2 regions of the Pseudoalteromonas galatheae genome follow, and region 1 is predicted to be linked to the other one. Evidence: predicted binding sites of a transcription regulator. Region 1 holds the regulator's gene; the other holds the start of a gene.
What was found. The regulator sigma-54, encoded in region 1, starts transcription at its own class of promoters, with help from an activator protein. The targets are predictions, from matches to a motif close to GTTGGCACGNNNNTNGNNT.

Region 1 (4,217 bases):
CAAGAACCGTCGCAGCTCGGGCATGCAGACCTAGCTTGTTCTGGATTAAAAACGTATCTTCTAACATTTAACCCTCTTGCTCACGATGACGAATTTTGACGTTAGGGTGGGTTTTAGCAAAACGCTCGCCTATGGTTTGTGCGAGGTATACCGAACGGTGCTGCCCTCCAGTGCATCCTATTGCGATTGTTAGATAGCTGCGATTGTTACGTTCTAAGTGTGGTAACCAAGTTTGTACAAAGGTTTGAATTTGCCAAGTAAACTTTTGCACGATGCTGTGACTCGACAAATAGTCTTTGACTGGCTGATCTAGGCCCGTGAGCGGCTTAAGCTCAGGTTCCCAATGTGGATTGGGTAAAAAGCGCGCATCAAAAACGTAATCCGCTTGTTTTGGAATACCGTGTTTAAAGCCGAAAGATTCAAAGGTAATAATGAGTTGTTTGTCTTTTTTACCTAAGATTTTTTCGCGAATATCTTCAGCAAGTTGATGAACGCTCAGGCCTGTAGTATCAATGAGGAAGTCGGCGCGAGTGATCAATACATCTAATAATTCTCGTTCTTTCTTAATTGCAACATCTAATGGGAGGTTATGCAGTGAAAGCGGGTGCAAACGGCGTGTTTCTGAGAAGCGTTTTATCAGGGTTTGATCGTCACTGTCTAAATAAAACAGGGTAGGTTTGGCGAAGCCTGGTAAGTACTCAAGAATGTCATTAAACTCGTCTTGTTCTTTAGGCAAGTTTCTAACATCAATGCTCACTGCAATTTTATTATAATTGTCGGAAACACTACGGACTAAAGAGGGCAGTAAGTTGACTGGAATATTATCTACACAATAGTAGCCTAAATCTTCCAATACTCGAAGCGCTACAGATTTACCAGAGCCAGATCGGCCACTGATAATGATAAGCTCGAGTCCTTTTTCTTCATCACTCATCAAATTCACCTTGGATCACTGCATATAACTCATCATCACTTTTTGCTTGCCTAAGCATTTTGCAAAAAGACTTGTCTTGGAGTGTATCAGCAATCGCCGCTAAGGTCTTCAGGTGCTGTTGATTATCACCTTCAGGTACGATGAATGCGACAAAAATATCGACCGGCTGCTTATCTATGGCTTCAAACTGGATCCCTTGCTCACTGACAAGTACCATTGCAAGGATTTTATCTAACCCTTCAAGTCGTCCATGAGGAATAGCAATGCCTTTACCAATCCCAGTGCTACCTAATTTCTCTCGCGCCATTAAAGCGTCCAAGATAGCATGCTGACTGGTATTTGGAATTTGACTATGAGCCAGTTCGCTGATGTATTCTAAAATACGTTTTTTGCTATTAAAAAGGACCGCAGCTTTACTGCAGTCCTTGTTCACTAATTCACTTAATTTCATCTTAGTGTCGAGTGAGCTTCTCTTTGTGTTTAATAACTTGACGATCTAGCTTGTTGATAAGGCCATCAATTGCGGCATACATATCTTGATGCTCTGTTGATGCAAATAGTTCGCCGCCGTTTACGTGTAATGTTGCTTCTGCTTTTTGTACTAGCTTCTCGACATCTAGGATCACATGCACGTTATTGATATGATCAAAGTGCCTTTCTAGCTTCGCAAACTTGTTGGTGACATAGTCTCTTAATGAGTCAGTAATTTCTACATGGCGACCAGTTAGATTTAGTTGCATAAGCATTTTTCCTTCTTGGGTTTTACGTCTTATATCAAACTTTTACGCTGATTTGACGGTGGAATGGCTAGGGATTCACGATATTTTGCAATCGTGCGTCTCGCTACCTTAATTCCTTGCTCAGCTAAGATATCTGCAATTTTGCTGTCACTCAATGGCTTCGCGGTATTTTCTGCAGCTATCAGCTTTTTGATAAGTGCCCTAATTGCTGTGGAAGAGCACTCACCTCCATTTTCTGTACTTACATGGCTAGAGAAGAAATACTTCAGCTCAAATATTCCCCGAGGTGTATGCATATATTTTTGTGTTGTCACACGGGAAATTGTGGACTCATGCATCTCAACCATTTCAGCAACATCATTTAGCACCATAGGGCGCATTGCTTCGGGGCCATGTTCAAAGAATGCCTGTTGTTGTTGCACAATGCAATTGGTAACTTTTAATAAAGTATCATTTCGGCTTTCTAAGCTTTTAATAAACCATTTTGCTTCTTGTAAATGAGAGCGAATAAACTGACTATCCGTACTGGATTTCGCCGTTCTAGACATCGCAGCGTAGTGATCGTTTACTCTTATTTTAGGCATAGCATCAGGGTTTAGCTCTACGACCCAACGACCTTTTACTTTTTTCACCGATACATCAGGGATCACATACTCAGGTTCTTCATGAATAATGCTTGCCGCAGGCTTTGGGTTAAGACTATGAATTAGCGTCATCACCTCTTTGAGATCGGCTTCTTTAAGGCGCGTTTTCTTAGCCAAAGTTCGATAGTCACGGCTGGCAAGCAAATCAATATGCTCTGTCAGGATCATTTTCGTTTCGGCAATCCATGGCGTATCTGGGGCGAATTGGTTTAGCTGAATACATAAGCATTCTTGTAAACTACGCGCAGCGATACCAACAGGGTCAAAAAGCTGAATACGTTTGAGTACGGCTTCGACTTCATCTAGCTCAATAGGCTCTTCGCTATCTTCGTCATTAATGCTCTCTAAAATGTCTTCGCAAGAGAGTGTTAAAATGCCTGACAGGTCGACCGCTTCAATAATCGCAATCGCAATAGCTCTATCTGTTGGACTAAATGGAGTCAACTCAAGTTGCCACATGAGATAATCATGGAGAGATTCAGAGGTTTCCCCTTGATAAACATTATCGTCATCAGGGAGTGGACCTGAGCTGGCGGCTGGAGCTGCGCTCATATACTCGTCCCAAGTGACATCCATGGCGAGATCATCGCTCACCGTGTCTTTGCTCATGGCGGTATCTGAGTCTATCTCATAGTCACTAACTGATGCTTCATCGCCTGAATTTTGATTATCTTCAGTGCTGCTCTTTTCTTGGCCGTGTTGGTCAGCATTTTCGCCGTCAGTATTATCACCTTCTTCCACTTCCAATAATGGATTGCTGTCTAATGCTTCTTGTATTTCCTGTTGCAGATCCAATGTACTAAGCTGCAGCAAGCGAATAGCTTGTTGCAGTTGTGGAGTCATTGTAAGTTGCTGCCCCATGCGCAGCTGTAATGATTGCCTCATGTATCTCTAACAATCCTTTTTAACAGTTATTAATACTACGTCTTAACTATAGCTTGAATTGTTCGCCTAGGTAGACATCTCTTACGGTTTGATCTGCCAAAACATGTTCTGGCGTGCCTGCAGCGATTAACTCACCATGTGAAACGATGTAGGCCTTTTCACATACGTCTAGTGTTTCTCTTACGTTGTGATCGGTGATTAATACACCGATACCGCGGTTTTTTAGGTGCTCTATGATTGTCTTTATATCTAACACCGAAATTGGATCAACACCAGCAAAAGGTTCATCTAACAGGATAAACTTGGGATTAGCAGCTAAAGCGCGAGCAATTTCTACCCGTCTTCTTTCGCCTCCCGATAATGCCATACCCTGTGAATCGCGAATATGTTGAATATTAAATTCATCTAATAACTCATTTAGCTCAGCCTCTCTTTCAACTTTAGTTAAGTCTTTTCGAGTTTCTAAAATCGCCATTAAATTTTGATAGACCGTGAGCTTTCTAAAGATTGAAGACTCTTGCGGAAGATAGCCAATGCCAAGTCGCGCGCGGCTATGCATCGGTAGTAAAGTGATGTCTTCGCCATCAATCTGAATAAAACCTTTATCGCTTGGTACTAATCCTACTATCATGTAAAAAGTAGTGGTTTTACCTGCGCCATTTGGGCCTAACAAACCTACAATACTGCCAGCTTGGACACTTAAGCCAACATTCTTGACGACTTCACGACCTTTATAACTCTTTGCTAAACCCGTTGCTTTGAGCTCGCTCATTAATTGTTACCTTCTTCCTGCGCTTTTTTATCTTTTGCGTCTTTTTTGTCATCTACAGGAACAAGTATGGTTCTTACACGGGAATCTTCTTGATCTGAGCGCTCAGCGCTGATCAATTGCTTTTCAATGTCGTAGGTGATGACTTGCGCATTGATTTTTTGCCCTGTTTGATTGATTTCCGCATCGCCAGAAATCACTAGGGTTCCTTTAGCTACGTCGTAACGGATTTCATTTGCTTTGGC
Region 2 (4,217 bases), 2.3 Mb from region 1:
CGGACTATATCAGGGTCACACCCGAAGGCGACTTTATTTTTAGCCGTGATTTCTTAGAGTTATCTGACGACCATCCTTTTTTGTATGTGCTAGGCGGTACATTGGTTAATCATCAGGGCGGAGTGATGGTCAATGCCAGAGTGGTAGGGCTCAGAAGTAAAAGTGTCGTGGGTTCCGCTCAAGGCTTTTTGCCGCAAAATGTGGTCAATGCCTTGCAAGATGGCGCGGCATACGATGGCATTCGTATAGAGCGTGCAAACTAACTCGGAGGCTATAATGAAAAATGTAGTACTATTTGCGACAACACTTGCTTTACTTGGGGGCTGCGAAATGACAAAACAGGTGGCTCCAGAATCTACAGAAGCGCAGCAATCCGATATGGAAATATTGTACGCTATGATGAAAGAGCAAGAGCGTAATGAAGCTTCTCAAGCCACGGCAATGCAAGATATTGGCTTTATTAGCTACCGTCATCGCAAAGAAATTGCCAACTATGCTAATCAAATAGCTTTGGAACTGTCAGATACTGTTTTAGGGCAAAAGCCGGAGTCGATAGCGGTAGCCAGTTTTGTTAACTTTAATGAATCATTAAGGGATACTAACCAGTTAGGAAACCAATTGGCTGAGTCTTTAATGCACCAAATGCAAAAGCTGGGTTATCAAGCGCTAGACTTTAAAGCGCTTGGAAAAATAGAAGTGACATCCAGTGGCGATTTGACTTTTTCTCGTAACGCAAACCGCTTGAGAAATGTGCAATCACCGAGCCATTTACTTACAGGTACTATGGTTTACCGTCCACGAGGCGTGGAGGTGAATGCAAGATTGTTAGAGTTTAACACCAGCTTAGTTATCGCAAGCACTATGGTGACCATTCCATACTTTATCCTTGATGAGCAGGCAACCGCTTCAAGATAACATTTCAGACAGCGTTTTTTGACGAGAATAAAATTTAGGTTTTATTAAAAAACGCTATCCAATTTCTTATTCAAACCGTAGGGCAAGCAATGGAAAGTGCGGTAGTAGGTCGTAACAGTGTATATTCGCCTACTTATTAACTCCATTTATTCCTGCGAATAATTTGACTATTAATCTTTAAAAGTTCATTAAGATCAGTATACTAAAGCGAAGTCATTGAGATGCAGTACGATCGGTAGTCAACAAATCTCGACTTTAATTGGTATTAAGTAACGCAGACCTCGCTAGTGAAGGTCATAAAAGGTGATTGTTACCTGGTATTTTAAAGATTGTCCCCATAGTTTAATGGATAAAACAAGGCCCTCCTAAGGCTTAGATGTAGGTTCGATTCCTACTGGGGACGCCATTAGTATTCACTTCTGCGTGGAATTACCAGAGTAAATGGGCGGCGAAAGCATGTTGTAGAGTGTGTAAAGCTATCGAAAAACCTGTCTTTTGCAAGTGGTAGTCTTAACGCTACAGCTCAAACTCATTCTCATTTTCCATTTGAATTTCAACTAAGTCATTAATTTGGACATTATGAAGTGGGCGATTGCTGATGTTTACTGCAATGGCGTTTTGCGCATTCACTTGGATCACTTGCAACTTATTAATGGTTTTAATTTGATGCATAAACACTTTACCATCGACATTAGTCAGCGGATTGCTATGCGCTACGTTAAGGATCTGGCCATTCTCTAAGCCATGCATACGGCCCAAATTAATAACGACTTGTTCATCATCAATATGTAGGATTTTGCCATTGGTTGGTAAGCAGGCGACCGCTGCGTTTAAATCAGTTGCGATTTGTGTCAGCGTGGTTTGGATCTCATCAGCATAATCTGTCTGCCAAAAGCGCTCACTGTACACATCGATTAATTTAGTTTTCTTAAACGGCCACACGCCTTGAGTCGCATATTGCTTTTGCCATACCCTTTCATGAGAAAGCGCATCAAACAGCGCAAAGTCTACCTTGAAGCTTCTTAAGTATTTATCACTTTGCCAAAATGCGAGGTCACTATTAAGTTTATCGACACTAGCAATATCAGTAATTTGACTCAGCAGTACAAACTGGCTGTTGGTATTTGCTGTAATGGTTTCGATTAGTTGTTCATTATAATCAAAACGCTGGCTGAAAAAGCGGCTAACATCTATGGTCTGTGCAAAATAGGGAACGGGCTCTAAGCTCAACTTTTGTTCGGTCATTGTCTGATATAGACGCTCGCTGACCACTTTATTTATGTCAAAAATTTGACCTAAAGTTGCTTGGTGTTTATTTTTTAACTGGCTTTGTGTGACTGCAACCTGTTTATTGTATGCACTGGTCGGGCACTGAGCACTTTGTGGGGTAATATCAATATGTAATGTCACTTGCCATGAGTCACCGACTTTTGCTTCAGCAATTACGTTGGCGCTTTGAATCTCAGCATTTGAGCGGATCTTAAGTTGATCTTGGGTGAGCACACCATCGGTGACGGTTTGTACACTGCTTACCGAAGCCCCAGAAAACAGCAAAGCTTGTGTAATGGCATCGTTTACCGCCTTTCTTTTTGCTTTTTGATGATCGCCATTTTTAACGTCAGCCATGCCAGTAACTTCAAACCATTCAGCATAAGCAGGATTAGTTAAGGTGATACACAACAATGATAGACTGCTCGCAAATTGCTTTTTCATGTTTAAATGCCCAGATCAAAAACTACCCTCTAACTCAGCAATACCTGTGCCAAATTTTGGCAAGGTTCGTGCATAATCATACATTATGAAGGTTAATTTTACTTATTGCCAATACTCAATAAAGCCGCAATAACCCTGCGAGATTAAGATGCAGGGGAGGTGTTAAATTTGATTGGTATAGATTGTAGCGGAGTGCGGGAAATGCGTATCACTAATTCTATCAATACAATTGTTATGATTTGCTCGCTGACATGGCTCAGCGGCTGTTCAAGCCTCGTTGACAAGCACATTGAATATGAAACGGTGCAACCGGAAACTTTTCCTGTTTTACGTGCTGTGGGGTATGCGCCTTTAAGTGCTCAGCCGGGTAAAACTGCGGGTGAGAAGCAGCTGATGGCCATTAAAGTCTCAAAATTAGAAGCCTATCGTGAGCTGGCTGAGCAACTCTATGGCCAGAATTTGACATCCACTATCACGGTAAAGGGTGCTATTGCCCAAAACGACGGCCTTAAGAGCCAAGTAAATGGACTTGTTCGTGGGGCTAAGGTGCTGAAAAGTTACGCGGTCGGTGATACTTACGCAACGGAATTAGAGCTTGATATGAAACGCGTTTATGATTTGTATATTACTCAAGTCAAGCCGCAGAAAATCAAAAAAATATCTTACAGTTTTAAGTAAGCAGTCTAGAGCCTGTTGACCTTTGCTGCTTGATTTTTGTTTTTCTAAGAAGGTTTTGGTCGCGACGATCGATTTGCTGGCTAGGCTCAGCCGCTGTAATACCAATTGAATTAATTCTCTAATCAATTTGAAGGGTGAAATAGCATATTAGCTTCGTTAAAAGTTTCTCATTTAGAACAACTAAATAGCAAAATTTTTGCCTTGCCTATATGGATATAGGTACCTTAGCGGTAGCAGGACGCGAGAGCGGTGCTACTAAAGCTATTTCCCCGCTTCAAGATAGATCATTTACTTAATACAACTGGTATAAAAACAAACCTGAAAGATAAGCAGGCCATAAATAAGCTAATCTAGAATATGCTTTTCTTAGAATTCTAAAGCAGCTGTGATGATTATTATCATAAGGAGTATAGAGAAGTGTTATCGTGTTGTTTTTAACGCTCGTGAGGTATTCGCTAGCACCAAAGGCGGAGCTTCCTCAAGCGAGTCATTAAGCTTTTAAATTACGTACTAATTCACTGTCGCTACTTTTCACGCTGCCATCTTGACCATAGGTAATCGAAGTTGGCGCCCCAATTAAAATTCCTTTCAATTCACGAGTGCTTACATTGGCTTGGTGGGCCGTTTTAGCATTGATTTCATTTTTAGTTTGGCATTCGTGAAGTAGAGTACGTACTTTAGCAATGAGTGGGATTACATCATCGTGCTCAAAAACGTGGGACTCGGTTTTTGATAATTCATTATCGAGCTTTTGTAGTTTTGAAATGAGAGTTAACTTTTCACGAGCAATTTCTTTTAAATTGTCGCCTCGCCGAGAGGCCAGCTCATCAAGCTCACGCGCCAGAAGCTGGGTCATCGCTTCTAGCGTCGAGATTTGTTCTGAAAGTTTGTGGTGGCAAAGCCGAACCAAG

Region 2: CWC29_RS04535 (flagellar assembly protein T N-terminal domain-containing protein) is a predicted target of sigma-54. The motif match lies at 2,664-2,682, and genes of this name have one in related genera.

Annotation. Positions count from the first base shown of each region.
Region 1 covers NZ_PNCO02000001.1:3,312,134-3,316,350, reverse strand. Annotated here, with positions in the region: gene CWC29_RS14750 (HPr family phosphocarrier protein) at 1-67, opposite strand, end outside; gene rapZ (RNase adapter RapZ) at 68-934, opposite strand; gene ptsN (PTS IIA-like nitrogen regulatory protein PtsN) at 927-1,385, opposite strand; gene hpf (ribosome hibernation promoting factor) at 1,387-1,674, opposite strand; gene CWC29_RS14730 (RNA polymerase factor sigma-54) at 1,704-3,203, opposite strand; gene lptB (LPS export ABC transporter ATP-binding protein) at 3,250-3,975, opposite strand; gene lptA (lipopolysaccharide transport periplasmic protein LptA) at 3,975-4,217, opposite strand, start outside.
Region 2 covers NZ_PNCO02000001.1:1,042,577-1,046,793, forward strand. Annotated here, with positions in the region: gene CWC29_RS04520 (FlgO family outer membrane protein) at 1-263, shown strand, start outside; gene CWC29_RS04525 (FlgO family outer membrane protein) at 277-915, shown strand; tRNA gene CWC29_RS04530 (tRNA-Arg) at 1,247-1,321, shown strand; gene CWC29_RS04535 (flagellar assembly protein T N-terminal domain-containing protein) at 1,432-2,628, opposite strand; gene CWC29_RS04540 (LPP20 family lipoprotein) at 2,830-3,306, shown strand; gene flgN (flagellar protein FlgN) at 3,797-4,217, opposite strand, start outside.